DNA from 4 places in the Clostridium estertheticum genome. Region 3 is predicted to be linked to each of the others. Evidence: riboswitches for the same ligand, from Rfam matches in the RefSeq annotation. Region 3 holds a riboswitch; each other region holds the start of a gene.
What was found. Region 3 has a riboswitch for S-adenosylmethionine ahead of A7L45_RS05075 (O-acetylhomoserine aminocarboxypropyltransferase/cysteine synthase family protein). Riboswitches for the same ligand answer to the same signal wherever they lie in the genome.

Region 1 (8,280 bases), 340 kb from region 3:
TGTTTACAATTTGTTATTTGTTTTGGTATAAAATATTAACATTGAATTGATATAATCATTATATTAAAGGTGCCCCCTTTAATATGACTTTAATTATTGAAAAACCCTAACACATAAAAGGCTGTACTCATCATGAGTACAGCCTTTTATGTTAGTCAATCTTATAGTTATTAAGATCCCCACTAACATTTATTTCTTGACAGGTTTTTAACATTTATTTCATAACTTAAATTTTTGAACAATGTTATTTAGCTTATCTGCTAATATGGCTTGATTTTGAGAAGATTTTGATATTTTTTGGACTGCCATAACCGATTCATTAACAGTTGCTGATATTTCCTCGGAGCTAGCAACCGATTCCTCAGCTGTAGCCGATATATTTTCAATTGCATTTCTAATCTCTGATATAGTTTCATTTACTATATTCATTGAAGCTCCAATATCCGCAGATATCATATTGGTTTTTAAGGCATCTGAGCCGTATTGCTTACTTGTATCTACAAATAGATCATAATCGGGTTTAACCTTAGTATCAATAAAGCTTAATATATCCTGAGCGTTGCTGGTAAGATTTTGGAATGCATTTTCAACTTTTTCAGTTACCTCTTGAATCTTTTTAACTGTAGCCTCTGATGCCTCAGCTAATTTTCTAACTTCGTCAGCAACTACGGCAAAGCCCTTACCTTGTTCTCCTGCTCTTGCAGCTTCAATAGCTGCATTAAGTGCAAGAAGATTTGTTTGACTTGCAATATTTCCTATTTCTGTAGCCATTATCTTAACTTCACTAACAACACTACCATCTTTAATTGCTTTTAATATGCTTTCTTGCTTCTCTAAATATAATTCATTTGTGGTACTAGAGCTATTTTCAGCAGTTATTCTAACTTGCTTAGCTTTTACTTCTATATTATTTGAAATCTCAGTTCCGTCATTTGCACGCCTGGTAACATTATCCACACTCTGTGCAATACTTTCTGTGGTTGCATTTACTTCCTGCGTAGTGGCACTTAACTGTTCTGCACCCAAAGATACTTGCTTTATTGATTCATTGATAAGCTCCATTTTTGACGATATTTCTTCTGTTGTAGCAGAAATATCATTTGAAGATTCTAATACTTCAGCTGAATCCTTTGTTAATTCGTAAACAACTTTTATTAATTCTTCCCTTAGTTTTATTAAACTGTTTCCCATAATACCTATTTCATCCTTGCTTGATATCATTTGTTTATTGTCATTATAAGTTAAATCAAGTTCAGATAATCTACCAATAAAACTTGTTGCAACCTCTATTGGTCTAGATATTCTTCTGCCAATAATTAATGCAATAATTATTGAAAGTATAATTCCTAGAGTGATAATTAAAAGAATAATATCTATTGAATCATTTAAAGTTTTGAACACTTCTGAACTAGGCACTTTCACTCCCATAATTTGACCATTATTCAACGTATAATAACTCATCAGCTGCTTATGCCCCTCAAAGTTTGTCTCGAGCACCATAGATTTTTTATTACTTAATTCATCGGTTATAAATTTATATTTTCCATCTTCTAAAGTGTCTAATTTATCCGTCAATTTTTGGTCCGTAGCTACTACAAAACTATAATCTTTATCTAGCAAAAATGCAGAGCCAGTATCATATATCTTTGTGTTTAAAATTGTCTTTCTCAAACTTTCAAAAGAAATATCCATACCCGCTACTCCAACTAATTTATTATTATCATATATAGGTAGTGTATATGATATTAGCTCTTTGTTATCACTAGCTGGGTCTATATAAGGTTTTGACCATACCCCTTGTTTGGCTTTAGTTGCGCTATAATACCAATTTAAACTTTTATTACTGTCCTTATAATCCTCTAATGAATAGGAATTACTGCTAACTTCACTCTCTTTCTTTTGTTCATCATAGTAATAAGCCACATCGTAAGCCTTACTTCCATCTGCGAATTTAGGATCAAAATTCATATATAACCCTACAATTCCAGTATTACTAACACCCAAATTATTTATTAAAGAACTTAACCGGCTTTCATACGCATTCATATAATTTGGGTCTTTAACCTTAGATACGTCTATTGTGCCTATTACTAATCCAGATAATTCCTTTACAGTGTTTTCCACCTTTGTAGTATGCACCGTGTACTCATTTCCTCTACTAGAAGCTATATTTAATAAGTTCTCTGTGGCTTCCTTCTTAATTATACTTGTAGATTTAACAATACTTGCAATTCCCACAAGTGCTGATACTAAAATTGAACAACTCACTATAGCAATAACTATTTTAGTGCTAATTTTCTTTTTCAACAATGTTTCCTCCTTAAAATATCTTCTTTAGTTTTTTACGATTTAATAAAATACAATATACTATAATATCGTGTTAATCTAAGAAATATTTACAAATAAAATCATACAAAAAAATGTAAACATATTCACTACTATAAGCGAGCGAACTATCTAACAATTTATTGCATTATAAATTAATGTTAACTCCTCCCTTAACATTGAATAATGTATTTATCCTTGTACTTGAGTAGGATACGTTTAAATTGGATAGAATATATATTATTTCAAATGCTATAGTTATAGGGAGATGATGAGTTTGGATAAAATTCAGGGTGATTTTATTCTAAAAGCAGTTATATTTGATATGGATGGAGTAATTATTGATAGTGAACCAGCACATATGAAGCTGGAAAATGAGACTTATAAAAAATTAGGCATAGAGGTTACAGACGATGAGCATCACTCTTTTGTAGGAGCAACCTCTCGTTATATGTGGGAAGCTCTAAAAAATAAACATAAGCTTAATCAAACTCTTGATGAATTAATTGAATATGATCGAAGTAAATATTTTAAATACCTTAATTCAGATGAATGCGATATAACTCTTATTGATGGGGTGAAAGAGCTAATAAAAGACTTTCATGAGAATGGTATAAAGCTAGCCATTGCATCATCCTCTCCACTAAATGTAATTATGGCTATTGCAAGTAAATTTCAAATAGAAGAATACTTTGAAATTTTTGTTACCGGTGACTATGTACAGAGAAGCAAACCTGAACCAGATATATTTCTTTTTGCTTCACAGAAGCTTGGGGTAAGCCCGGAAAATTGTATAGTTATTGAGGATTCTCATAATGGGGTTCGTGCTGCTAAAAAAGCAGGTATGAAATGTGTAGGAATTAATAGCGGTGCTGCAGGAAGTCAAGACATTTCCATGGCAGATTTAGTGATAAATAGCTTTAAAGAAGTTAATTATATTAAATTAAGTTAATAATTATTTTTACATTTATTGGTTGTTTTTTTAATATCATTGTACCGTTTGAGAAATATAATTTAAGAAAGCTTATATATAATAGGATAACTCGTCAATATTTCTTATTGGTGTAATTCAGAGAAATGTTGACGAGACCCCTTCTTAAAATGAATGTAACTATAAATCTGCTAGATATTTACCCACATGGCGACCAAATGTCATAGATCTTCCTGCTGCAACTCCTGGAGTTAGTTCTGGATACGAATATGCAAAGAAGCCACCACTATCATTTCCAACTGCAAATAAACCTTTAATTGGCTCCATATTTGTATCTAATACTTGCATATCTGTATTAATTCTCAAACCATCTAATGTGCACAATAAATTTCCACCTACTGTTATGCCATAAAATGGGGCCTTAATAATAGGTCTCATACGAAAAGATGTCTTTCCGAAATCTTCATCTTCACCTTTTTCACATAATTCATTATAATGGTATATATTTGCTTCTAATGTTTTAGGAGGAAGCATTAATTTTTCAGCAAGTTCTTCAATTGTATTCGCCTGTTGCATATAACCAGCTTTTAACAATTGTTCATTCATTCCTTCTACAATTTTCACATTAAAATTACATGGATATTTTTCAATATCTTCTGGAAGTACCACTCGTGAACAACCAATTGTGTGAAATTTAAGTACATCTTCCATCCAATTTGAATCAAATATAGAACACCACACTTTACCTGGTTGCATACTAGCAGCATGTATACAAAAATCATATGGAACTGATTCATTTGTATAACGCTCACCTAATTTATTTACCTTAAGGAATGGCTGACTACCTAACCAAAACAATTTATCTTCAAATGGTTCTCCCGCAACTTTTCCTGGCTTAACTGCTCCACGATCAAAAATCATTGCCGTCGAAATAAGATCCATTTCAGCTCCTATTTTTTTAGCAGCTTTAATTCCATCACCTGTTACACCTGGTGTTAATGGAAGTGAACTTATATTAAATGCAGCAATTGGATTTAATTCCTTTAACATTTCCATATTATTGGAATAGCCACCTGTGGCAAGTACAACTCCCTTACTTGCATTTATTTGAATATATTCTCCATCTGAATTTTTAGCAATAACACCTACTACTTTATCATCATCCCTTATCAACTGAATCATTGGAGTTCTTGTCCTTATATCGACCCCATGTGCTTTCATTCTTTCTTCAAGTATTTTTACAGGTCTTTTTTTGTTTTCCATATTATCATTATAAAAACAATGACAGGTTGACCACTCTTTTATATCCATATTCTTATTGATATCAGTTTCAAGAGTAACTTTCATACCATTATCTATCATTATGCTTCCCAACCAATCTATCATCTCTCCACTTTCATCTGCCCAAAGATTAATTAATCTTTGATCTACCCTATAACAGGCATGACGACATAATTCATTTACAATTTCATTCCTATCTATTTCTACTCCATGTTCCTTCTGTACTTTCGAACCTATTGCTCCAATAAAAGTACGTGGTGGATAACAATTATTTCCCTTTTCAAGCAAAATAACTTTAGCACCATTTTCTGCAGCTGTTAGTGCTGTAATAATACCAGCAGTACCACCTCCACATACTATAACCTCTGTTTCAATTGTCTTTGTAATCATTCCTACTTTGTTTTCCGCTTGCTTGTACATAAAATCCCTCCTAATATATAACACCATGTTTTCTAAAGCATTCAAATCGACATGATAAACAACCAACATAATGGCTTATGTTGGATATGATATAAGAAAAAGCAACCTTTATACCTTAATTAACTTTAAGGTATAAAGATTGCTAATATGGTTTATAGTTCTTTATCACAATATTAACACTATAACTATAACTCTAATTTTAGAGTATATCAATGATCCTATCTAGAAGAGACAATGAAATCGCCTAAGAGAACTAATTTAAGCTTTTGCTTAGATCATATATAATATCATTTACATTTTCTATGCCTACTGAAAGCCTTAAAAGCTTATCAGTAACACCCATTCTATTTCTTATTTCTTCAGGAATAGACGCATGTGTTTGAAGATATGGATAAGTTATAAGACTCTCTACTCCACCAAGACTTTCAGCAAAAGTTACAATTTCAACTTCTTCAAGTACTTTGCCTATAGCTTTCTTTTCCTTAACCGTAAATGAAATTATTGATCCGAATCCACTTGTCTGCTTTAATGAAATTTCATAACCTTCATGCTCTTTAAATCCCGGATAATATACTTTTTCAACAGCATCACAGTTTTTAAGCCACAAAGCAATGTGTTTTGCATTTTCTTGCTGTTTTTCAAGCCTTATTGCAAGAGTTTTTATACCTCTGAGTATGAGCCAACTATCAAAAGGTGAAAGAGTAGCTCCAATGGAAACTTGAGTAAACCTTAATTTTTCAATTAAATCTTCTCTACTAGCTACCAAAAGACCTGCCAGAGTATCGTTGTGTCCACCTAAAAATTTTGTTCCACTATGAACTACTATATCTGCACCAAAATCCATTGGTCTTTGAAAATAAGGTGTAAGAAAAGTATTGTCTACTATTGTAATTAAACCTTTTTCTTTTGCTAAAGCTGATATTTTCCCTATATCACTGACTTTCATCATTGGGTTAGAAGGAGTTTCCATGTAAATAGCTTTTGTATTATCCTTTAATTCCATTGTAATTTTTTCTAGGTCTGTTGTATCTACATATGTTGATTCAATACCATAAACTTTATATACATCTTCAAAAAGCCTATAAGTTCCACCATACAAATCATCTGATATTATTATATGTTCTCCTGGTTTTAATAGTCTTGCAACACAGTCTATTGCTGCCATACCAGTTGAGAATGCTAAACCTTCCTTTCCACCTTCAAGTTTCGCTATAGTTTTTTCAAGCTCTTCCCTAGTAGGATTTTGGAGCCTTGAATAATCATAACCAGTACTTTGGTTTAATCCCTTATGTTTAAATGTTGCACTTTGATATATTGGAATACTTATACACCCTGTTTGATCTTCCCATTCACCACTTCCGTGAACCATTATTGTCTCCAAGTTATTACAGTCTGTTTTCAAAACCGCCACCTCCTATTATTTTCCATAAAAAAACAAAAGCCACTTTTCAAAAGAAAAGCAGCACACAAATAAAATCTGCGTCTTTTCTTATCTTCCAGAAATATATTTCATTTCTGCAGGAATTAACACCGTTACATTCGAATGAGAATGCCGGTTGTTGGGTTTCATAGGGCCAGTCCCTCCACCTCTCTTGATAAGAACAAGATTGTTATCAATATTAAATTAACTTATCTAAATTTTAATCACTAAATATGATTATGTCAATACTTTTATCTGATAATCACTCCAATTATCTTCTCTATCCGTAAACTAGTACTCTTAACTACTCACTAAATTTAGAGTAACTTAATCAGCCCTTCTAACTCATCAGATAAAACTTTTGCAAGCTCAATATCAGTCCCTTTTAAAGCTAATGCTATTTTAGTTTCAACTAATTTTTTCTTTTGTTCAATTTCTAAGTAGTCTTTGTCAAAATAACTAGCATAAATCATCTTCCTAAACTTTCGCATGCTCATTTTTCTAATTGTTTTATCCTCAATGATTAAAACAAAATCCATACAATTTACTATAGTATAAAAATCATGAGAAATCATTAAAATCGCACCTTTATAGTCTTCTATGGCTTTTTCTAGTGCTATTTGTGAATAGGTGTCTAAATGACTTGTCGGTTCATCAAGAATCAACAAATTTGCATTACTAGCAGAAATTTTAGCCAGTTGAAGCATATTTTTTTCTCCACCAGATAAAGACTCTATCTTTTGATTAATGATTTCTTCTTCAAAACCATAACCAGAAATATATGACTTAATCTCTTCATAAGTTTTAAAACCAACATCAAAAAATTCTTCAAGTATAGTATTAGACTCATTTAATGTTTTGCCTTGAAGTTGAGATAAATAAGCCACTTCAACCTGCTGGTTTATCTCAATAGAATCATTATTATTTTTAAAGATTTCTTGAACTAAGGTTGTTTTACCGGTACCATTTAATCCGACAAGAGCTACTTTATCGGTAGATTTAATCTCAAAGTTAACATTTTCTAAAAGTATATCATCAAAGCGAGCACTGTAATCATTAACTTTTAAAACAATTGTTTCTTCCATTTCATTATCTGTAACAAAACTGATACTCGGCTCTTTAATATCTACAAATGGCGCTTTAATTCTACGTTTTTCTAATCTTTCTTGGATTTTAACTCTAGCATTTAGAGATTTTCCTCTAGCAGCTTCAGTATGCTCAGTTGCGAGATATCTTAGTTTTTTTATCAACATCTCATTTCTCCAAAATTCTTCCTCATCAGAAGTAGCTAATTCTTGCAGTTCAATTTTCGTTTGGAGTAAAGAGAAGTTATACTCAATATAGCTTCCATCAAACTCTTGGAGCTCCATGTTTTCAAGATGCAGAATTTTGTTAAAACAATGATTCAATAGATATCTGTTGTGCGTAATAATTAACATTGTTCCAACGTGTGAATTAATTAGATCTTTAAGAGAATTAAGGTTTCCAAAGTCTAAAAACACATCGGGTTCATCCATAATCATTAATTCTGGACTATTTAACATTTCCTTAATTACTTGAATAAGCTTAAATTCTCCACCACTAAGTTCAGATATCATTAGATCTTTATACTTGCTTAAGTTTGCAAGATTTAGGTTTTTATTAATATTGTTTTCGAAATTATCCCCATTAATTGCACCAAATGCATCTAAAGTTTGTTGGTACTTTTCTAGTAAAGGTTCAATATCTGAAGATGTTTCCATTTCGCTACAAATAGATGTTATTTCATTTTGCAGTTTAATAAACTTTTCACCAATATATTCGAAAACTGTAATTTCTTTTGTTTCGCCAAGCTGTGAGAATTGACTTACATAGCCTATTCTACAATCTGAGTCCATCTCAAGCTTTCCATCGAACATATATT
Region 2 (8,280 bases), 430 kb from region 3:
TATATAATTAGTTGTTCCATTTATAATTCCTACTATCTGCTCAATCCTATTTGCTGTGAGGCTCTCATTAATTTCACGTATTATTGGAATTCCACCAGCTACACTTGCCTCATAATAAAATAATACATTTTCGGTGTCTGCTATTTTAAATAATTCCTTGCTCCAGTTTGCAATTGCTAATTTATTAGCAGTTACAATATGTTTTTTGGATTTCATTGCACGTATCATATAGTCCTTAGCCTCGCTACATCCACCAATAAGTTCAACAACTATCTTTATACTCTCATCGTTAATAATATCATCAATATTATTTGTTAATATTCCAGGAGCTACTGCAATATCTCTCTTTTTATTTATATCTTTTACAAGTATTTTGGTTACCTCTATTTCATAATTTGAACGTTTCATTATTTCTTTTTTATTCTCCAGCAATATTTTCCACACACCCGTACCTACATTACCAAAACCTAAAATTGCTATTTTGACCTTTTCCATGTTGAACTCTCCTTTCCTAAACCATTATATAAGTACCATTAATCATTGCACTTTTTGATTTATTATAATATTGAAAATCTCTCCTTAAATATTAAGAATCTTTTCAATTTGTATTTGCATTTCATTTTTTTCGCAAACAGTTTTATGAAGTATAGGTCTTGTTTCTAAATCCTTTATACCCACTGGAATATCCTCTTTTGTTAATTTACTAAGTTCTTTAATTAATTTAAAATCATTTAAACCAATGTATTTTGAATCTATTGATTTCATAACATCAGGCGTAAACTTATATGGACTTGCTGTAGACACGATAACTGTCTTTGTAGTATCCTTCGTTTCTACTAAATATTTCTTATAAACCGCATAAGAGACTGCAGTATGAGTATCAATTACGTAATTAGTAGTTTTATAAACCGCAGTTATTGCTTTTGCAGTATCTTCTTCGCTTGCATAACCCCCGTAGAAGTCCTTTAACTCTCCTTTCATATTATCATCAATCTCATATTTACCATCTTTTTTAAGCTTGTCCATAAGATCTTTTATCTTTGATGTATTTTCTCCACTAATAGCATATAAAAGTCTTTCAAGGTTACTTGAAATTAATATATCCATTGAAGGAGACATTGTAATTACAAAATCACGCACCCTATCGTATGTACCAGTATTTATAAAATCAAATAAAACTTTATTCTCATTTGAAGCACAAATTAGTTTTTTAATTGGAAGTCCCATTTTCTTTGCATAATATCCTGCTAATATGTTACCAAAATTTCCAGTAGGAACACAGAAATTTATCTCTTCGCCTGCTTTTATTTCACCCTTGTTACAAAGCTGAGTATATGCATAAAAATAATAGACAACCTGAGGTATTAACCTTCCTATATTTATTGAATTAGCTGATGAAAACATTTTATTATTATCATCTAATCTCTTAATTAGACTATCATCTGTAAGCATCTTCTTAACGCCATTTTGAGCGTCGTCAAAATTCCCCTCAATTCCTATGACAGAGGTATTATCCCCTGATTGCGTTAGCATCTGCCTTTTTTGAATTTCGCTTACACCCTCTTGTGGGAAAAATACTATTATTTTTGTACCATCTACATTTGCAAAACCCTCAAGTGCAGCTTTACCTGTATCCCCAGATGTTGCAGTAAGAATAACCATTTCTTTATTTATGTTTAATTTCTTTACTGCATTTTTTAATAAATAAGGTAATATTGATAAAGCCATATCTTTAAATGCTAAAGTTGGTCCATGATATAATTCTAGAAAATAATTTTCTCCATGTTTTACTAGTGGTGCAATAACTGGTGTATCAAATTTTTCATCATATGCCTTTTCTATAGACTCTAATAAATCTTTTTCATCATAATCAGTTAAAAATTCCTTCATTATAGTAAATGCTAATTTTTTATAATCCATTTCCCTCAATTCTTCAAGGCTTATATTAAGTTTTGGTATTGATGTTGGTACAAAAAGACCACCATCTTCGCTAAGACCTCTTGCAATAGCTTCTGCTGATTTCACTAGTTTTTCATTTCCACGAGTACTCTTATAATATATTTGCTTCATAATATTATTCCTCCTATTTCATCTTTTATATTAATTTCTCTTATTTTCCGCCTTTTATAAAATAATCCATTAACTTATATCCTTCTGGAAAATACAAACCTGTCTCTTTCGCCGTAAATTCATTATAAGTGTCACTTCCACTTTCTTTTTCATCATTGCTTTGGTATATTAAAAATGGCACAGGATCACTTGTATGTGTCCTAAGAGATAGAGGTGTTGGATGATCTGGAAGTATTATCATTTTATAATCTTCACCTAATTTCTCCATCTCATCTTTAATAACCTGTACTATCTGGTTATCTATAAACTCTATAGCTTTATATTTATTTTCTATTTCACACCTATGTCCACATTCATCAGGAGCCTCAATATGAACATAAACAAAATCATTTCCCTTTTTCAATTCTTCAAGAGCTGCTTTTGCTTTCCCCTTAAAGTTAGTATGAATATTTCCAGTGGCACCTTCTACCTCAATAACATCCATTCCTGCACACATACCAATTCCTTTTACTAAATCAACTGCTGAAATTACAGAACCTTTTAAATTATATTTTTTATAAAAGCTAGATAAGAGTGGTTTTTTTCCTTCTCCCCAAATCCATATTGAATTGGCTGGTTTAAGCCCTCTTGCAACTCTCTTTTTATTTATATCGTGATTTGATAAAAATTTATTGCTTTTCTTTGTCATTGAATCGAATATCTCGCTACCTATCCCTTTCGGCATATAGTCTTTTACCTTTTGACCTAGTATATCGTGAGGTGGTGTAAGTGTCCATGAATAAGGCCCCTTGTCCCATATTATTAAATGCCTATAACTAATCCCTGGATAAAACTTAATAGACTCAGTCTCTAAATACTCACTTAAATCTTTTATTAATACCCTTGCCTCGTCCGTTGTAATTTCATCCGAACTATGATCAAGCATAATCTTTTCCTCATATGGCCCGCCTTCCGACACTGTTACCAAATTGCATCTAAATGTAACGTCTGTATCTAACATTGTGATTCCCATACTTGCTGCCTCGAAAGGTGAACGACCACTATAATACACAGCTGTATCATATCCAAAAACAGTCATATTTGCTGTATCGCTTCCTGCTGGCATACCATTTGGAACGGTTTTAACTAAGCCTTGCAAACCATGCTTTGCCATATAGTCCATAGCAGGCGTCTTTGCATATTGAAGAGGTGTTTTATTATCTAGTTCCTTAACTGGATAATCTGCCATTCCATCACCGAGTACTACGATATACTTCATATTAACACTCCTTTATTGCTTATTGTATAAATCTTTTTAATTATTCAAATTTTCTAATAATTTTTTTTATTTTAATCCTATTAAAAAAACTGCCTTCAAGTAAGAAAGCAGTTTTCTGTATTACTATACATAAAAAACTGATTTCTTATTATTCAGAACTATGTTCTGCAGGAATTGACACCATTACATCAAAAAAATGTCGGTTGTCGGGTTTCATAGGGCCAGTCCCTCCACCTCTCTAAATAAGAAATTTATTAAATTATTTTTTTTATTGTAACTCATACAGATATAAATGTCAATGCAAACCTAGGCCTATTTAATGTTATTAATAAATATAATATTTGCAATTATCGTATTTATACCTTATTCTAGTATAAAACTAAGTGGAGGCTACTATGGAAATCGATAAAAATGAAGTTTTAAGATATTTGGGATATAAAAACCAAAAGATAGATAAAAATATGACAAATTTAATTGATGAATGCACAAGAGAAATAATTGATATAAGCGAAGCTAGTTCAGTATATGAAATTTTTGATATTGAAAGAAAAAATGGTTTTCTTTTTCTATTAGGTAGCACTTTAGTTTTAAAAGATAATGATATAAAAGATCTTCTAATAAACTCTGACAAGTGCGTCGTTATGGCTGCGACTCTCGGAACGGCTGTGGATAGCAGACTAGCCTACTACTCAAGATTTGATATAACAAAGGGTGTAATTATGGATGCCTGCGCAAGCACAGCAATAGAGTATGTTTGTGATGATCTCCAAGATGAAATCATGAAAAATTCATTAAAAGAAGACCTATATATTACAACTAGATATAGTCCAGGTTATGGAGACTTCGCTATTGATAATGGAGTCGAAATACTAAATGTATTGGATGCATATAAAAAAATAGGACTATCTATTACTGAAAATAGTATAATGCTTCCAAGGAAATCTGTAACCGCACTTATAGGCCTTAGTAAGACTAAAAATTTAAAAAAGCGTACTGGATGCGCAAGTTGTAAAAATGTAGGTTGTGAATTCAGAAAGGATGGTGGATGTTGTGAATAAAAAAATAAATTTTAATGATTTTTTATTATTTGATGGTGCTATGGGAACAATGCTCCAAAAATATGGAATTAAAAGGGGTGAATTACCCGAAAGTTATAATGTATTGCACCCAGAAATCATAGAAAAAATACATTTAGAATACCTAGGTGTAGGTAGTGATGTCATAACCACCAATACTTTTGGTGCAAATAGATATAAACTTAAAAATACATTATACAGTGTGGAAGATATTGTTGGAAGTGCTGTAAGGATAGCAAGAAGTGCTGCTAAAGATAAACTTGTTGCACTTGATATTGGGCCCATAGGTCAATTGATGGAGCCACTTGGAACATTATCATTTAATGATGCCTATGATACTTTTGCTGAGCAAATTATAATTGGTGCAAGAGAAGGTGCAGATATAATAATAATCGAGACAATGTCAGATATTTATGAGGCCAAAGCCGCCATTCTTGCAGCAAAGGAAAATAGTAGTCTGCCAGTTATATGTACAATGTCTTATCAGGATAATGGAAGAACATTAACTGGTACGGACCCAATAACTATGGTTAATGTAATTCAAAGCCTTGGAGTAGATGCACTTGGCGTAAATTGCTCTCTCGGACCAAATGAAATGCTTCCAATAATTACAGAAATACTTAAGTACTCAAGTATACCAGTTATAGTTCAACCTAATGCTGGTCTTCCTAAACTTAAAAACGGAGAAGCATTTTATGATGTTAACGCACATGAGTTTGCACAGTACGCAAAAATCATGGCAGAGATGGGTGTTACAATATTAGGTGGTTGCTGTGGAACCACAAGTCAGCACATAAAAGATATATCTGATATGTTAAAAGATTTGAAACCTGTAAAACATGATGTTAAAAAATTTACAGCTGTTAGTTCGCCTTCCTTAACAGTAGTACTTGGAGAAGATATAAGAGTTATTGGCGAGCGAATAAATCCTACAGGCAAAAAAAAGCTTAAAGAAGCATTAAAAAATAATAATTTGGACTATATACTACAAGAAGGCATAAATCAAAGAGATGCAGGAGCAGATATACTAGATGTTAATGTAGGACTTCCGGAAATTGACGAGCTCGCAGTTATGGTTGAAACTATTAAAGAGCTACAAAGCATTGTTAATCTTCCACTTCAAATTGATAGTGTACGGCCTGATGTAATTGAAGCAGCAGTTAGAATCTATAACGGGAAACCACTAATAAATTCTGTTAATGGTAAAGATGAAACAATGGAATCAGTATTTCCAATAGTTAAAAAATATGGTGCATGTGTAATTGGACTTACCATTGATGAGGATGGAATTCCCTCTACAGCTGAAGGTAGACTTAAGGTAGCTCAAAAAATTGTTAAAAGAGCAGCCGAATACGGAATAGATAAATCAGATATTATTATAGATTGTCTTGTTTTAACTGCCTCTGCTCAACAAAGCGAGGTTAAAGAAACTATTAGAGCCGTGCAGCTTGTTAAAAACACACTAGGCGTTAAAACTACTCTTGGTGTAAGTAATGTATCCTTTGGTTTACCTCGTAGGGGAATATTAAATAGAACCTTCCTTGCTGCTGCCTTAACTGCTGGACTTGATGCTCCAATACTCAATCCTCTATCTGAGGATATGATGTCCACGATTAATGCATTTAATGTTTTATGGAATAATGACATAGCATCAAAAAAATATATAGATATTTACTCAACCTATGAGGGAAAACAGACAAGTAAAGAAATTACTACAAATAAAGATTTAAAGAGCATCATTATTGATGGTATGAAGGAAGAAGCTTCAAAAATAACAAAAGAGCTCCTAAAAACTATGACTGAAATGGAAGTTGTAAATAACTATTTAATCCCCTCACTTGATATTGTAGGCCAAAAATATGAAAGTGGAGAAATATTTCTTCCCCAATTGTTACAATCTGCAGATACAGTAAAAAAATCTTTCCAGATAATTAAAGAAAGAATGATGGCAAGTACTGAGAAAAAAATTAGTAAAGGTACAATCGTTCTTGCAACTGTCCGTGGAGACATTCACGATATTGGTAAAAATATAGTTAAAATTCTACTCGAAAATTATGGATTTGATGTAATAGATCTTGGAAAAGATGTACACGAGGATGTTGTTGTAGACGCAGTACGTAATGGTAATATTAAATTAGTTGGTTTAAGTGCACTTATGACCACCACTGTTAGAAGCATGGGTGAAACAATAAAGGCGCTTCGTGACAATAACCTTGATTGCACTGTTCTTGTTGGAGGCGCAGTTTTAAATGAAGAGTATGCTAAAATGATTGGCGCAGATTATTATGCAAAAGACGCAACACAAACTGTGAAATTTGCCAGAAAATTATTCGAATGTGAATGATGGTGCTACCCCTATGACCTTTATCTGACGTAACTTGAAATAAGAGTTTGAAACGTGAAATTTCATTAATAAATTCTAATCTTTTGCTAATATAAAATTTCAATGTTTCTACTCTTCTTATTTCAAGTCGCTCTGGATAAAGTTCATGGGATTATCCATCGTAATTCAGCTTTAAATAACGTGCTTTTGTACTGTTTCATTTACTTTTGATTTTAATTCTTCTTTTATAGTAAACTCAAAACTGTAATTGGTTTTGAAAAATGTACTGACTTTAAATTGAATAGTAGTTGGTAATATCCAACTATAACTTTTAACTTTAGACCATTTATAAAAGTTTCCAGAGCCATATATCCCGTTTTCTCTTATTTCTGAACTATGTGAACCCCTTATTATATTATAAATTGAGATTTCAATCCAAAATATGTCCATTAAAATATTATCATAAGTGTTATCCATATAATGAAGATACCCTAATATGCACCATGAGATAATCATCACAGCCCAAAGGATAGACCAAATGGTAGCCCAAATTCTATTTTTGTTTGTGTTTATAATAAGTTTTCCATGTTGGCTTACTGTATATAATTCTCTGGACATCATTAAAAAAGCAATAATATCCATAATAAGGGTTATTTTTATTATAGTATCCATTCATATCCCCTCCAAAAAATCCATTTTTCATCACTAACACCACTAAAATTATAACATATTTTCTATATTTTTAAATACAGATTATTACTATAGTATATCGATTATCATATCAAATAGCACATAATCTTATGAAGATAAATATAGCATTACCAATAAAAAATAACATGCTAATTATGGTGTTAATTAACATGTTATACTTTAGTTTATCAACTCTTCTTGAATCTCGATTTAACCGCTCGCTTTACAACATCAAAAAAACTTAACGAATTAACCATATTATTTGGGTCAACATATTTTCGAATAGCACGAAGCACTCTTTTGGGATCTTTAGAAGAAAAAATATAGTTAACATTTTTCTTATTTTTAATCGCATATCGTGGAATCCACTTTCCCTTTAGCATTACGGACGCAATGACCTTATCAACTTCTTCCCAAGGAATTTGAACATTTTTGCGAGAATCACGAGAACTATAAAACTCAAACCCTTTGTCGCCGATCATAATTTTCCCATAATCTGTAGAGCCTGTAAGCCATGTTGCCTCAATTACTAGATCCACCTTTGTATTGAGTGATTGAATCATACGATCTACCTCTTTTCTATTTATGCACACATTTGTTTCTATTAATTAATCTTTTTACCTCTTGACTATAATATATAATATACATTCTTAAGATGAAATAATCAAGTACTACAAATCACAACCATCAAAATAGTTTTAGTAATAAAAAAACCCAGGCCAAAAGCCCAGGTTGAGTAAAAAAATTACATTAAACCGATTAAGTGGAAAACAATACCCACTGCGAACAGTCCAAAAATAATTGTAATTGGAGATACTTTCTTCTTAAGCAACCACATACAAAGTAATGTCAATCCTAATCCT
Region 3 (8,280 bases):
ATTAGTAGAGTAAATTTATTTACAAGCTCGTTAGGGGGAAAGAAATGTCAGAAAAATCAAAAAATATTAAGCATTTAACATTGGTACCATTGGTATTAATGATTTTTACTTCAGTTTACGGATTTAATAACATTCCAAGATCATTTTATAAAATGGGTTATGCTGCTATTCCTTGGTATATCTTATCAGGAATAACGTTTTTTATACCTTTTGCTTTCATGATGGCTGAGTTCGGTGCAGCTTTTAAGGATGAAAAAGGTGGAATTTATTCATGGATGGCAAAGTCCGTAGGAGCTAAATTTGCCTTTATGGGAACGTTTATGTGGTATGCATCTTATGTAATCTGGATGGTTAATGTTGCGTCAACAGTTTGGGTTCCAATATCAAATGCGATATTTGGTACAGATACAACAAAGACTTGGGGTTTATTTGGATTAACGGGTCCTAAATTTTTAGGAATACTCGGAATATGTTGGATATTATTTGTTACAATTATATCAACTAAGGGATTAGATAAAATAAAAAAAGTAACTTCACTTGGAGGTACTGCAGTAGCATTATTAAATATAGTTTTATTTATTGGAGCTATTCTAGTCCTTGTAGGAAATCATGGTCATTTAGCTCAGCCAATAACTGGAATTAGTTCATTCATAGATTCACCAAATCCTAAATTTGTTGGGAATATACTTCAATCATTTGCATTCGTAGTATTTGCTATATTTGCTTATGGTGGTATTGAAGTTGTTGGAGGACTAGTTGATGAAACAGAAAATGCTGAAAAAAACTTCCCTAAAGGTGTTGTTATTTCAGCAATTATTATCTCAATTGGCTACTCACTTGGAATATTCCTTGTTGGTATATTTACTAACTGGTCTACTGTTATGACTGGCGATAACGTTAACTTAGCTAATGCTGGTTATGTAGTAATGAACAACCTAGGATATTCTCTTGGTAATGCATACGGTGCAACCCAAGTTACTTCAATAGCAATTGGACATGGTGTAGCTAGATTCGTTGGACTTTCAATGTTCCTAGCTTTATCTGGTGCTTTCTTTACACTAATGTTCTCACCATTAAAACAATTAATTGAGGGTACGCCACCTAAATTATGGCCTGGGAAAATGGCAGAAATGAAAAACGGAATGCCTCAAAATGCAATGTGGATTCAAGCCATAATAGTTTGTGTTATGATTTTCCTTGTTTCTGTTGTTGGTGGAGCTTCTATGAAAAAGTTCATTGAAATATTAGTTTCAATGACTAACGTAGCTATGACTCTTCCATACATGTTTATAGCATTTGCTTTTGCACCATTTAAGAAAAACAAAGCTATTGTTAAACCTTTTGAAATATTTAAAACTAACACAAGTGCTTTAATATGGACAATAGTAGTTATGTTCACTGTTGGATTTGCAAATTTCTTTTCAATAATACAACCAGCACTCGAAGGAGACTTACCAACAACCCTTTGGAGTGTAGGTGGTCCAATATTTTTTGCTGTAGTTGCAATAATAATATATTGGATCTATGAATGGAGATATATAAACAAATAACTAAAAAGTAAAAAAGATGATTTCTATATTAGTTAGAAACCATCTTTTTTTATTTTTTTAGGTTTACTTTATTAAATCAGCAAACTCACCATCTACGATATCTTTTAATAAGTTCGGGTTTAACTCTATTTGAAATCCTATTTTCCCAGCACTTACAATTATCTTATCTATTTCAAGTGCTCCTTTGTCAATAAATGTTTTATACTTTTTCTTCATACCTATGGGTGAACACCCACCTCTAATATATCCTGTACACTTTTGTAGATCTCTAAGGTCTAACATTTCTATGCTCTTTTCATTAGTTACTCTAGCTACTTTTTTAAAATCTATTTCTTGTCTGACAGGAATCACAATAACATAAATTTCTTTAGAATTTGCATGTGTAACTATGGTTTTATATAGGTATTTTTCATCTCTACCTATCTTCTTTGCCACAGATATCCCATCTACTTTATCATCTTTAACCTCATAGGTCATAACATTATATTCTATATTCATTTTATCTAAAATACGCATAACATTTGTTTTTATCATTGTTATCCCCTTTGTTTAAATTTATTTATAACATAAATTATTTCGTGGTTCTCTTCATTATATCCTCTTTCTGTCCCATCTGCACTAATACTCATAAGTATGTGTACTTTACATAAAAAAAACTGCCAACATGCTTCAGCAGTTTTTTAGAATATAATAATAACTTAACTTATAATACTTAATAAAATTTAATCATATTAATATCCGTAATTATAGCCTCTGCCTCCAAGTAAAGTTCCGATAATTAATATTCTAGCTATATCTTGAAGTCCCCCACCGCTGAAGCGACGTCTTCTCCTCATCATATCATCACCATCACCATCATCTCTGCAATCATCCTCATCATAATCATCCTTATGGTGCTCTTTGTACTTGTCAGCTATTTCTTTACAGACATGATCCATTTCCTCCTTGCTAGGGCAATACATCTTTCCATGTCTTGCAACCATCATATCGCAATGATGCTTTACCATCGGATGCATCCTATGGTAAACCTTAGGGTACATGCTTTTTAACTCATCATCATCTTCCTCACACATAGGCATATTCATCATTGGCATGTTCATCATTGGCATGTTCATCATGGACATATTCATCATAGGCATATTCGCCATAGGCATATTTCCCATAGGCATATTCCCCATTGGCATATTTCCCATTGGCATATTCGCCATAGGCATATCCTCCATTTCCATATCCTCCATTGGCATATTCTCCATTGGCATATTCATCATAGGCATATTCATCATGGGCATATTCATCATGGGCATATTCATCATGGGCATATTCATCATGGGCATATTCATCATAGACATACATTGTCCAAGATTTTCACAATTTTTACAACGATAATCGTACATAAGTACCTCCAAAATAATATTTATACTTTATATTATTCTATTTCCATTGTTTTGTTACCGCGAGCAGTACTTATTTGTTATAATATCACATTTACCTTTTATCTAGTTTTTAATCGACAATTTATTTTATTTCTGTACATATTAGTCTGTAAATTTGTTTTTAGACTATTGACAATATTCAATAAAAGCTTTATCATATCTTTAACAACTTAATACAAAATACTTATCAAGAGAGGTAGAGGGACTGGCCCGATGATACCCGACAACCAGCATTTATAGCGAAATGCAATGGTGTCAATTCCATCAGATTGTAAAATCTGAAAGATAAGGAAGATAGCAAATTTTATTATACAATTTTATTGTTTATTAAAGTTAATCGTGCTGCTTTCCTTATAGGAGAGTTGCTTTTTTTTTATAAACCTTTACGTATAAAAAACGAACATATATTTACAGTATAATTCAATAAATTAAAAATAATATTAAAGAGGAGAATTAATATGAGTGAGAGAAAATTAAGTTTCGAAACATTACAGGTACATGCAGGACAAGTCCCAGACCCTACTACTGGTTCAAGAGCAGTTCCAATTTATCAAACATCATCTTTTGTCTTTAAAAATGCAGATCATGCAGCAAATTTATTTCAATTAAAAGAGCCAGGTAATGTATATGCAAGAATAATGAATCCGACTACTGATGTTTTCGAAAAGAGGGTAGCTGCTCTTGAAGGTGGCGTTGCTGGACTTGCTACAGCTTCCGGACTAGCTGCAATATTCTATGCAATACTTAATGTAGCTAGCTGTGGCGATGAAATCGTAACTGCAAGTACACTCTATGGTGGTACTTATGAATTATTTAATGTTACACTTAGGAAACTTGGAATTAACGTAATATTTGTAGACCCAGATGATCCTGAAAACTTTAGAAAAGCAATAACAAACAAGACAAAAGCACTTTACGGTGAAACAATAGGGAATCCAAAAATAAATATTTTAGATATAGAAGCAGTAGCAAAAATCGCACACGAAAATAAAATACCACTTATTATTGACAGTACATTTGCAACTCCTTTCCTATGCCGTCCAATTGAATTTGGTGCTGATATAGTTATCCACTCCGCAACAAAGTTTATTGGTGGACATGGAACTACTATTGGTGGAATTATAGTTGATGGTGGTAAGTTTGATTGGAGGGCAAGCGGTAAGTTTCCTGATTTTACAACGCCTGATAAAAGCTACAATGGACTCGTATATGCAGACCTCGGTGCACCAGCATTTGCTTTAAAAGCTAGAGTTCAGCTTCTACGAAATACTGGCGCTACTCTTAGTCCCCAAAGTGCATTTTTATTTCTTCAGGGACTTGAATCATTGTCTTTAAGAGTTGAGAGGCACGTTTCAAACGCTAGAGCCGTAGTTGAATTCTTAAGTAAGCATCCAAGTGTTTCATGGATAAATTACCCAGAGCTCGAAGGAAGTAAATACAAAGATTTATCTAAAAAATATCTACCAAAAGGCGCAGGTTCAATATTTACTTTTGGAATAAAAGGCGGACTTGAGGCAGGAAAGAAATTTATTAACAGTGTAGAGTTATTCTCACTACTTGCAAATGTTGCTGATGCAAAATCACTTGTAATTCATCCTTCAAGCACAACTCACGCAGAGCTCAATGAGCAAGAACAAAAGGCTGCTGGAGTTACTACAGATTTGATAAGACTTTCAATTGGTGTAGAAGGTATTGATGACATTATATACGATTTAAATCAAGCCCTAGAAAAAGCAGTTAAATAGTCACAAAAATAATTTATGAATCTGTCATATTATAATACGCAAGATGCATTACCTAAGGAGGATTTAGATGCCAATAAAAATACCAGACAATCTTCCAGCATATAAGACTCTAAATAAAGAAAATGTTTTTACTATTACAGAAGACTGCGCATTTCATCAAGATATTAGGCCATTAAAAATTATAATTTTAAACCTAATGCCTACAAAGATTGATACAGAAACGCAACTTCTAAGACTTCTTGGTAACTCACCACTTCAGATTGATATAGTGCTTCTTCACCCAGAAAGTCATGACAGCAAAAATATATCACCTGAACATTTAATTAAATTTTACAATACTTTTGATGAAATAAAAGATTCTAAATTTGATGGAATGATAATAACAGGAGCACCTATTGAAAATGTTCCTTTTGAAGAAGTAGATTACTGGGATGAGCTAAAAAAAATCATGGACTGGAGCGTGCGCAATGTATTCTCCACCCTACATATTTGTTGGGGTGCGCAAGCTGGGCTTTATTATCATTATGGAGTTCAAAAACATAAACTATGCAAAAAACTGTTTGGAGTATTTAAACATACGGCAACGCAGAAGAATGTTAGGCTATTGACTGGATTTGACGATGAGTTTTATGTTCCGCATTCAAGGCATTCTGAAATAAAGAAAGTTGATATTGATAAAGTCGATGAACTTAAAATTATATCAGAATCAGATGAATCAGGAATTTACATTGTATCAGCGAAAAAAGGACGGCAGATTTTTATAACAGGACATTCAGAATATGATCCATTAACGCTCAAAACAGAATATGATAGAGATATCGCAAATGGTTTAAATATTGATGTACCAAAAAATTATTATCCACAAGATGATCCAACTAAAACACCTATTGTAAAATGGAGAGGTCATTCAAGTTTACTCTTTTCAAATTGGTTAAACTATTACGTTTACCAAGAAACCCCATATAATCTGGTGTATTTAGAATAATAACAAAAGCGGCCCACAATCTATGGCGCCGCTTTTGTTATTACAATCTATTAAATTATAATTTAAAATATTTTAAACTTCTTTAACTATCTCATCGTACCCTCTTCTATATGCTCTTGGGTAAAGTGTATTACTCTCATCTAAGTGACCAAGTGAAATTAGCATAACTACAGTCTTATTCTCATCAAGTTCAAATTCTTTTCGTACACCTTCAAAGTCCATTCCGCTCATTGCATGAGAATCAACTCCAAGACTCTTAGCTGCATACATTATAGACATTGCGAGCAATCCTGCGTTACTTTCAGCAAACTTTAATTTATTTTCGTTTGATGTGCCGTATAAACCAGCTGCCATTCCTTGTGTACCTGCTAATTTTTCTTTATCTCCACCCATTAACTTTAACATATCATTCCAAGTAGGGTTTGATGCTTCATATCCTGTTTTGTTACCTACTATAATTAAAGTAACTGGAGCTTCTAATATCTTAGGTTGAGCTGCAAATTTATGCAATCTTTCTTTACCCTCTTTAGATTTTACTGCTATAATCTCCCAAGGTTGAAGATTAAATGCTGATGGTGCTAGAACCGCAAGGTTAATTATATCTTTAAGTAATCCAGCCTCCACACCTTTATTAGTATCAAAAAAATTAATAGCTCTTCTACCTTCATAAACTTCTTTTAAATTCATTTAAATTCCCCCGATTTCTTTTATTTATCACATTATCTATTAGTAATAATTATTATATACTTTATATTATTATACTATTACTATCTCAGCAATATGTCAAGTAAATGATAAAATCACTTTATTATATGAAAATGCAAAAAAAGGTAGAGCAAATTCTACTCTACCTCTTTTGTATTTTTAGAAACGGAAATCTCTTTTTCCATCTTTAAGTTCTTTCAAATACTCCGTTGCAATTTCTCGAACTTTTTCACTTTTTATATTTGGAATCTCATTTTGAATTAAGATCTCACCCTTTTTCTTAGTATCCTCGGATGCGTAATCCTCCAAATATTCTTTAAGTGTCATTAGTGCATTTGGCTGACAGCAGTTTCCAATCTGACCTGATTTTACAAGTTTCATAAATCTATCTCCTGTACGTCCCTCTCTATAACAGGCGGTACAAAAGCTTGGAATATAACCAAGTTCTAAAAGCCAATTTACTATTTCATCTAATTTTCTAGTATCTGTTACTTCAAATTGTTTTGAATTATCATCTTCTGACTCTTTCTTTGAATATCCCCCGACACTTGTACATGATCCTCCACTTACCTGAGATATACCGAGTTCTAGCACACGCTCGCGAGTTGATTTTGATTCACGAGTTGAAACAATCATGCCTGTATATGGTACAGCAATACGAATAACAGCTACAATTTTTTCAAACATCTCATCTGATATTGAATTTGAAAATGCATTCGGATCAATATCATCAGCAGGACAAATTCTTGGAACACTTATAGTATGTGGGCCTACACCCTTAGCTGCTTCTAAATGCTCTGCATGCATAAGTAAACCTACAAAGTCATAACGATACATATTTAAGCCGAACAAGACGCCAATTCCAACGTCATCAATACCGCCTTCCATCGCACGGTCCATTGCCTCAGTATGATATGCATAGTTATGTTTTGGTCCCGTTGGGTGAAGCTCTTCATAACTTTTCTTATTATAAGTTTCCTGGAAAAGTATGTAAGTTCCAATTCCAGCTTCTTTGAGCATCTTATATTCCTCTACAGTAGTAGCCGCAATATTGACATTTACACGTCTAATATCTCCATTTTTATGTTTAATACTATAGATTGTCTTTATACCCTCCAAAATATATTCAATTGGGTTATTAATAGGATCTTCTCCTGCTTCCAAAGCCAATCTCTTGTGTCCCATATCCTGAAGCGCAACAACCTCTTTAACTATTTCTTCTTGCGAAAGTTTTTTACGATGTATTGTTTTGTTTTTAGAATGATAAGGACAATATACACATCCGTTTATACAATGATTTGAAAGATATAAAGGCGCAAATATAACAATACGATTACCATAAAGTTTTTGCTTAAGTTCCTTTGCAAGTTTGAACATTTTTTCTTCTTCATCTTTCAAATCACATTCAAGTAGAACAGCAGCTTCCCTATGTGTTAACCCCTTGCCTTCACTTGCACGTTTTATTAGACTATCAATTAATTCACGATTACTCTTATTTTCCTTAGCATATGCAACGGTAGATAAAATTTCATCATCATCAATAAACTCTGTTGCATTTTTTGACATAGAATCATACATAACATAATCTCCTTTTTATTTAAAATAATTTATTATTTACTTGCTTGCGGTGTAACTTTGGAATAAATTGTTTTAGTGTTCACACCGGGTATCATTCCTAGCTTACCTGATAGAGCACTGATAACATCATTTGGTGCGTCAATAACGACACTTATTACTGAGATATCACGTTTATGATATGGCAAGCCCATTCTCCCTACAATATACTCACCATATTCGTGAAGTATAGAGTTAATCTTTGGAGCTACATCTGTGTTTTCAACTATAATTCCAATTAATGCAAT
Region 4 (8,280 bases), 1.3 Mb from region 3:
ACTCTATTATTCTTGCAGCAAAAGGAGCTGCTCCAAGAGTTAGTGGAACTATAGCTGCATTAGTACCTATTGTAGTTCCAACGATTAACTTTGTTAAAGGGAATATAGATATCATGAGTATTATAAACGGGAAAGAACGAAGTATGTTAACTACTAAATTTAAGCTTTTATAAACTAAGCTGTTTGGCCTTAGCCCTTTAGGCCCAGTTATAATTAACCCAACCGCTGTAATAAATCCTAAAATCACTGTGAAAATCGTAGATATTACTACCATGTACATTGTGTCTAATAATGCAGGCAGTAAAATTTGTATTAAAATTTCTTGAAATGTCATTTATACTCCCTCCTTATTTAATTCATCTTGTTCTAATTCAAAATTAATTTCCCACTCTATAGATCTGTCATCTAAATATTTTAATATTTTTTCTTTATTTTCCTCATTCGTATTTATAATAAGGCTACCCATTACACTATCCCGAAATTTTTCAAGCCTTCCCCATACTATTGAAAAATCAATTTCAAGTTCTCTTGCTAGTGATGTTATTAAGCAACTTTGGGTAATTTCCTTTGTGAAAAATATTTTAATGTTGTAACCAATACTTGGTAATAATTCTTCCTCACCAATAAGTATTTTCATCTCTTTTGTTGGTTTAATAAATAATTCATCCGTAAATCCGTGACTTTTAATTTTACCACCTTCTAGAAGAATGAATTTATTACAAATTTCTTTTACCACTTCCATCTGATGGGTAACTACGACGATTGTTATATTAAATTTATTATTTATATCTCTTAAAAGCTGTAATATAGATTTTGTAGTTTTAGGATCTAATGCAGAAGTCGCCTCATCGCAAAGTAGTATTTTAGGATTCAGCGCTAATGCCCTTGCTATTCCAACTCTTTGCTTTTGACCTCCACTTAACTGCTTTACGTTTGTTTTCACTTTATCATTAAGACCTACTAAATCTATTAAGGCATCTACTCTTTCCTTAATATAGCTCTTATCATTCCCCCATACTTCAAGTGGAAATGCTATATTGTCAAAAACATTTTTACTATTAATAAGGTTAAAACTTTGAAATATAATTCCTACATCTTTTCTAAACTCACGAAGCTCGTTACGGCTTAGCTCATTAACCACCTTGCCCATTATGTTAATAGTTCCTGTATCATATGTCTCAAGCCCATTAAAACATCTAAGCAAAGTAGACTTTCCCGCGCCACTATGCCCAATAACACCATAAATGTCACCCTTATCTACTGTAAATGAAACATTACTTAACACTTTTACCTCTGAAAAACTTTTGCTTACACCACTAACTTTAATCATAATATCTCTGCTCCTCTTTATGCCTTACAATTCATTTTTATTTTATTGTAACCATTGTTATATATTTTCCTAAAAAATAGTGCCCAAGAATAAACTTGGGCACTACTTCCAAACTTATTCTTATCTTGCAGCCATGCTGCAGGATTTAACACCATGTATCTTGCGATACTGGTTGTCGGGTTTCATTGGGCCAGTCCCTCCACCTCTCTTGATAAGACATTATTAAATTTTAATTTATAAAAAATCAAAAAACCTCTTTCACCAATAACGATGAAAGAGGTATAAATATTCAACGACACCTCTCTCATCTTCCGCTAAGTTACTATTGACTTAACGCAGGAATTAGCACCTATTCAGGCAATTATCGCCTGATGGTTGCCGAGATATCATCGGGCCGGTCCCTCTATCTCTCTTGATGAGAATAACTAACTTATTAAATTATATCTATAGTATCACTATATGTTTAATATGTAAAGAAATAACCTTAATTCTTTTTTTGAAATTTTATTCTTCATCAAATTCTACCCTCTTGGAGCATACATAATAATAACAGCTCCAATTACTGCTATAGTGCCACCTATCAAATCAAATTTATCAGGAATTATATTATCTATCTTCCATCCCCATAATATTGATAATACAATAAAGATACCACCATATGTGGCATAGACTCTACCAAAATTAGCACTTGGAGGTTGCAACGTCGGAATTACACCATATACAATAAGTGCTATAGCTCCACAAATTCCGTACCAAATGCTTTTACCCTCCCGCAACCATATCCATACAAAGTAACCCCCGCCTATTTCAAATATCCCGGCTATAATAAAATAAAATACTGACTTAATTATTCCCATACATATATCTCCTTAATGGACAACTACTATATACTAATTCAATTTACTATACCATAAATGAGTATAAGTATCAATATCACTTGATATTTATACTCACACTTAGTCTCAAATAAAGCCATTTATTAATGCAAATTATTACTTCGCATTTCAAACCGCAGTTTCTTTTTATGAACTACAAAAAACCAGATATATTTAATCGTTTATTATTAAATATACCTGGCTTTTAAATTACATTATATTAATCGTATTTTGTTTTTATTCTACTTTTTCAAAATCTGATTTTGAAACTCCACATAGTGGACAAACCCAATCTTCTGGAATATCTGCAAACTTAGTACCTGGTGCTATTCCGCCGTCTGGATCTCCTACCTCTGGATCATATTCATACCCACATACCAAACAAACATACTTATCCATAAAAACATCTCCTCTGAATTAATTTTTTATTGATTTTTCTCGATTTATTTTCCCCATGTTCTTTTCATAATCTACTTATTTCTCTAATTCCATTTCATCATAATATATGTTATTTATAATGTCAATCTTCCTTATCTAATTTACTAGATTTTAATTGCTTCCTTAAATACATTTGCATATATAAATATTCGGTTTATTATTGAAAAACTTTATCATATTATATATTATTAGTATATAAATAATAATAATATATAATATTATGGTATATATTGTATAATTTAGCGCTTATTCTTATAATATTTCGCCTTGCTATATTTAATTATAATTAACAAATAATGAGTACCAATCAGTTTGTTACCATCTTATTGACAATAATGTAAAATAATTGTATTATATTTACATAACATTATACCTTTTTTAATAGTATAATAAGAACTTACAGTGTTTTCTTATATATAGTTTCTCAGATACAATTTTTTAATTTAAAATAGAACATTACTCGTGGCGACTACTTATACCTTACTACTCATCCAAATACACCTTACACAAAACGGCACCTCCATTGTGTATACAAAAATCATAATAGTCCAAGGACCCCACCTGGACAATTTCTTTTTTGTAGGATAAAAAAAAAGGAGGAATATTAATGAATGATAATGCAAAAATCATAGAACCAACAAAAGTCAAAAAGAAACTTTGGAAAAAGGTTGTTAAATGTTTATTGATATTTTTTGTTGTAATTTTCTTATCAGTTTCAGCAGCTTCAGGATATATTTATATTAAATATAATGCTAAAATAAAATCAACAATTGCAGCCGGTAACACCATAGCCAAAAATATAAATGACACTGCTTTTAATACCAGAAAGCCAACTCAAGTTTACGATAATAAAGGCGTATTATTAAAAGAATTTAAGACCAACTCATATTATTATACAAAAGATGCTGACTTGAATCCATATATAAGCCAAGCAGTCACTTCAATTGAAGATGAGAGGTTTTATGAACATAATGGTATAGACTATAAAGGTATACGAAGATCCATTTGGGTATATATAAAATCCAAAGGATCTGTGCTTCAAGGTGGTTCTACAATAACACAACAATTAGCAAGAAATGTATTTCTTACATTTGACGTAACTATATGGAGAAAATTAGAAGAGTCTGTTATATCACTAGATTTAGAAAAAAAATATTCCAAAGCACAAATATTAGAATATTATGTAAATAACATAAACTACGGTAATGGCTGTTATAGCATTGAAAGTGCTGCGCAATTTTACTTTCAAAAGAGTAACAGAGCCTTAGATGTTTCACAAATAGCTCTACTTGCGTCGATTCCTAACAATCCATCTTACTATAACCCTATTAAGCACATGGATAATGCACTAAATAGAAGAAATTTAGTTTTAGATAAGATGTTAAGTTTAGGGAAGATATCACAAATAGAATTTGATACCGCAAAAGCAGAAGTTATTAAATTAAATGTAAAGCCTTATACAAAAACAGCACCTATAGACTACAGTGTTGAATATGCCGTTCATAATGCGACACTGAAATTAATGGAGCAAGATGGTTTTGTTCCAAAATATTCTTTTAGTAGTGATAAAGATAGTGAAACTTATTTTGCTAAGTATAAAACTGAATATGCGGACAAGGAAAAAACTCTTCTTAGTGGGGGATATAGAATAGACACATCTATTGATACTGCAAAGCAAGAAAAATTACAAAGTGTAGTAGATAATAAACTAGCTAACTATTCACAAACATCTAACACCTCTGGTTTATATAAAAAACAAGGTGCAAGCGTCACAATAGATAATAACACAGGAGAAGTTGTAGCTATAGTTGGAGGCAGAAGTCAATATGGCAACACCTTTAACAGGGCCTCTTTAGGGGTAAGACAGCCCGGTTCCTCTATAAAGCCATTAATAGCATATACTCCTGCATTTGAAAGAGGATATATTCCAGCAAGTGCATATGTAGATGCACCAATAGATAAAGTAAATAATGATGACCATATATTCCGTGGTTCTGTATCTTTGAAATATGCACTTGATATATCTATAAACACCATTCCAGTTAGATTAGTAAAAGACAATGGTGTAAAGAAATCGCTGAAATATTTGCAAAATATGAGTTTCAAATATATAACCCCTGAGGAATACCCCGTAGTTGGAATTGGTGGTTTTACAAAGGGTGTCACCCCTGTTGAAATGGCTTCAGGTTATTCAACCCTTTCGAGAAACGGTAAATTTATAGAACCAACAAACGTAAGTAAAATAACTAATACAGTAATTAATCAAGTATTGTTTGAAAACAAATATAATCAAACTAAGGTTTATGATAGTGGTGCTTCTTACCTTATGACTGATACTTTAAAGAGTGTATTAACAGAAAGTTATTCAACAGGAAATCGTTTATCCCTTAATGACTATCCTTATGCTGCAGGCAAAACAGGAACTACTGACGAATCAAAAGATTGTTGGTTTATAGGGTATACTCCCTACTATACAACCTCTGTATGGGTAGGAGATGATACACCAACTGCTCAGGACATGTTTGGAGCTAGGGAACCTGGTCAAATATGGAAAGAGTATATGGAATATCTACATCAAGGTTTAGTTCAAAAGGACTTCACCCGACCTAATACGGTAATTGATAAAAACGGAGTATTAATGGATACGTTATACATCGCTCTAAACCCAAATGGTAGCAACTTAAAAAGCGACGATAACTATCAATCAAGTAATACAAGTAAAAACAAGCTAAATTATGATCAAAAAACTACCAATAAAAAATCTAATTTAGAAACACCTGCAAAAGAAAAGACACCTACGAAAACTGATGGTACTGGCACTGGGACTAATACCGGAACTGGCAATGGAACTGGAACCAGTACTGGGACTGGAACCGGAACCGGAACTGGGACCGGCACTGGAACTGGTACTGGTACTGGTACTGGTACTGGAACTGGAACCGGCACTGGCACCGCTACTGGAACAAATACTAATAACAGCAATGGCACTAACGTAAATACGCCTAAATCAAATAACACTCCTAAAACTAATACTAATACTCATAACTAGCAAAATTTAATTAAAAAGGGTAAATGTTAAAATAACATTTACCCTTTTTAATTAACATTATTAGTTGCATTTTTTCTTTTCTGCAAAAAACTTATAACTCCAGTTATAGCTAATATTATTATTAAAGCAACAATTGCACAAAATATATACCCTAAAGATGATTTAAAGAAATTATCACCAAATCCTGGTACAGAATAATCTGGCAGCATAACATTCCATTTATCTGAAAGTTTCGCCATTCCCTCTGGGATAAATCCAAGCTTTGATTTTAAATCATCACCAGACCATTCACCAAAAGCAGTCCCTTTAGCTAATAATCCAAGCGGCGCAAAAATAATTAAAGTTATTAAAACATACCAATACTTCTTTAAACTACCTATCATCTGAAATTTTCCAGGTAAAGATTTTTCAGGCGGATAAATCATAAGCATGTCAGTATTCGATTTTTGCATATATTTTACTACTAGTCCTGTTACTATTCCCTCAACAGGTCCTGCTATTACAAGATGTGCGAACATCATAGCAGGCAATGTTTGCATCAATGTATATGGTGCATATAATGGAGTACCATCAAGTTTATGAAATAATAATGGTTGAAGCCCAAGTTCGATTCCAGTACACAAAGCACCAATATTAATCGCTACATATCCCGCTATAATCGAACCAATAAATCTACGTTTTGATGAAATTTCAGAATTACCTGATATTAACTTGTATACATAATAGCTTACAAAAGGCATCACAAATGCCATGTTGAAAATGTTAGCCCCCAGTGTAAGGATTCCACCATCTCCAAAGAAAAACGCTTGGATTATAAGTGCAATACTCACTCCAACTACTGCAGCCCAAGGGCCTAAAATTATTGCAAGTAGTGAAGCTCCAACTGCATGAGCAGTAGTACCATCAGGTATCGGTACATTGTACATCATAATAGTAAACGAAAAAGCTGCTCCAATTGCAAGTAGTGGAACTTGTTTGTCCTTTAATGTCTTCTTTAACTTTATTGCTGCTATTCCTATTATTGGAATCGCTAGCGTTCCAAGTACGACGCATGTTTGAGGACTTAAATATCCATCAGGTATATGCATAATATCTCCTCCTTAAAATTAAGGACTATTCATGACAATGATAATGATCATGTTGCATGCTTTTATCAATTGAGTGAACATGTCTGTGATAATGCTCATCTATAAGATTTACAGAAAGTAATAATTCTTTATTTGATAATATATCCTTAGGTGAACCACTAGCAACTATCTTATGATCTTCATTAAAAACTATTACCCTATCAGCTATTTCTTCTACAATGTCTAAATTATGAGTACATGTAATTAAAGTTTTGCCTGCACTATTAAGTTTTACTAATAGATTAATTAGCCATCTTTGACTTCTTGGATCCAAGCCATTCGTAGGTTCATCCAATATCAAAACTTTTGGATTTATTGATAATACAGATGCAATAGCTACTTTCTTTTTCTCACCACCACTTAATCTATAAGGCGGCCTATCTTTCAATGATTCTAGTTCAAGCATTCGAATAACTCCATTAACCCTATCCTCTACTTCCTTAAAGCTAAGCTTCATCTGTAGTGGTCCAAAAGCTATTTCTTCCCATACATTTGTAGAAAACAATTGAGCATCAGAATTTTGAAATATAAACCCAATTCTTTGGCGAAAAGCCTGCGCAAATTGCTCATCATTTAATGTTTCTTCCGTAACAACTTGACCAAAAGCGTTATACTCACCTTTACTTGGGAATATCAAGCCATTAAGGATCTTTAAAAGTGAAGATTTACCTGACCCATTAGCCCCTAAAATAACTACCTTTTCACCACTATAAACATCTAAATTTATCTCTTTAAGTACTATTTCACTAGGCAAATATTCAAATGAAACATCGCGAAGCTCCATTACTTTTTCCCTATCCAAGAATAATTTCACCTCCAAAAGCTGCTAAAACACAAATTATAACACCTAATAGCCATTGGAAATCAAGTAAAGTAAAGCGAAACCTGTTCATAATAACAGGCTCACCTTTATACCCCCTTGATAGCATAGCTCCATAAACTTCTTCACTTAAAGCATAACTTTTACCAAAGAGACTTCCAATGGCATTAGAGACAAAATGACGGCCCTCTCTTGAGGAAGCTTTACTAAAGGTTCTGCTCTTTCTCGCAATGAACATATCTGTTGTTATATTTAATAATATAAAGATATAACGATAACACATTTCCAGAGTTGTAATAAATATTTTTGGTAAAAGCAAAACCCGTAATGCCTTTAACAAATTAGCCCACCTAGTAGTAGTTGTAAATAGAAAAGCTAAAGATACCGTAACGCCAACTCTAACTATTAACAAAACAGCTCCTGCTACCCCCTGCGATGTAATCGTAAGAACATCCGGAAATATTAGTGGGCCCAAATGCACCTTATGACCAAAGTTTATAAGAGTAACTAATGTAGTTCCAGGTCTTACAAAATTGAAAATCGATGGTAGTACAGCAATTCCCGTAAAAAGTGGCGTAATTAACCATATACGTTTAAAATATAATTTTAATGATACATATGACATCTTAGCTAAAATACAT

Region 1: linked by a shared signal. The riboswitch ahead of A7L45_RS03475 (trans-sulfuration enzyme family protein) and the one ahead of A7L45_RS05075 (O-acetylhomoserine aminocarboxypropyltransferase/cysteine synthase family protein) in region 3 are both predicted to bind S-adenosylmethionine.
Region 2: linked by a shared signal. The riboswitch ahead of A7L45_RS06980 (cofactor-independent phosphoglycerate mutase) and the one ahead of A7L45_RS05075 (O-acetylhomoserine aminocarboxypropyltransferase/cysteine synthase family protein) in region 3 are both predicted to bind S-adenosylmethionine.
Region 4: linked by a shared signal. The riboswitch ahead of A7L45_RS20800 (methionine ABC transporter ATP-binding protein) and the one ahead of A7L45_RS05075 (O-acetylhomoserine aminocarboxypropyltransferase/cysteine synthase family protein) in region 3 are both predicted to bind S-adenosylmethionine.

The regions. Positions count from the first base shown of each region.
Region 1 covers NZ_CP015756.1:722,457-730,736, reverse strand. Annotated here, with positions in the region: gene A7L45_RS03490 (methyl-accepting chemotaxis protein) at 220-2,307, opposite strand; gene A7L45_RS03485 (HAD family hydrolase) at 2,603-3,277, shown strand; gene A7L45_RS03480 (FAD-dependent oxidoreductase) at 3,437-4,957, opposite strand; gene A7L45_RS03475 (trans-sulfuration enzyme family protein) at 5,211-6,326, opposite strand; SAM riboswitch class I at 6,444-6,559, opposite strand; gene A7L45_RS03470 (ABC-F family ATP-binding cassette domain-containing protein) at 6,695-8,280, opposite strand, start outside.
Region 2 covers NZ_CP015756.1:1,490,962-1,499,241, reverse strand. Annotated here, with positions in the region: gene A7L45_RS06990 (homoserine dehydrogenase) at 1-495, opposite strand, end outside; gene thrC (threonine synthase) at 580-2,070, opposite strand; gene A7L45_RS06980 (cofactor-independent phosphoglycerate mutase) at 2,111-3,328, opposite strand; SAM riboswitch class I at 3,471-3,577, opposite strand; gene A7L45_RS06975 (vitamin B12 dependent-methionine synthase activation domain-containing protein) at 3,724-4,386, shown strand; gene A7L45_RS06970 (homocysteine S-methyltransferase family protein) at 4,367-6,748, shown strand; gene A7L45_RS06965 (hypothetical protein) at 6,920-7,399, opposite strand; gene A7L45_RS06960 (DUF956 family protein) at 7,606-7,980, opposite strand; gene A7L45_RS06955 (PTS system mannose/fructose/sorbose family transporter subunit IID) at 8,163-8,280, opposite strand, start outside.
Region 3 covers NZ_CP015756.1:1,062,275-1,070,554, reverse strand. Annotated here, with positions in the region: gene yjeM (glutamate/gamma-aminobutyrate family transporter YjeM) at 45-1,550, shown strand; gene ybaK (Cys-tRNA(Pro) deacylase) at 1,614-2,084, opposite strand; gene A7L45_RS05080 (hypothetical protein) at 2,282-2,944, opposite strand; SAM riboswitch class I at 3,165-3,275, shown strand; gene A7L45_RS05075 (O-acetylhomoserine aminocarboxypropyltransferase/cysteine synthase family protein) at 3,442-4,728, shown strand; gene metA (homoserine O-acetyltransferase MetA) at 4,796-5,713, shown strand; gene A7L45_RS05065 (nitroreductase family protein) at 5,786-6,400, opposite strand; gene hydG ([FeFe] hydrogenase H-cluster radical SAM maturase HydG) at 6,578-7,996, opposite strand; gene A7L45_RS05055 (TM1266 family iron-only hydrogenase system putative regulator) at 8,029-8,280, opposite strand, start outside.
Region 4 covers NZ_CP015756.1:4,489,245-4,497,524, forward strand. Annotated here, with positions in the region: gene A7L45_RS20795 (methionine ABC transporter permease) at 1-334, opposite strand, end outside; gene A7L45_RS20800 (methionine ABC transporter ATP-binding protein) at 335-1,330, opposite strand; SAM riboswitch class I at 1,448-1,548, opposite strand; SAM riboswitch class I at 1,632-1,752, opposite strand; gene A7L45_RS20805 (YnfA family protein) at 1,852-2,187, opposite strand; gene rd (rubredoxin) at 2,443-2,604, opposite strand; gene A7L45_RS22665 (transglycosylase domain-containing protein) at 3,251-5,692, shown strand; gene cbiM (cobalt transporter CbiM) at 5,740-6,780, opposite strand; gene A7L45_RS20835 (energy-coupling factor ABC transporter ATP-binding protein) at 6,806-7,621, opposite strand; gene cbiQ (cobalt ECF transporter T component CbiQ) at 7,614-8,280, opposite strand, start outside.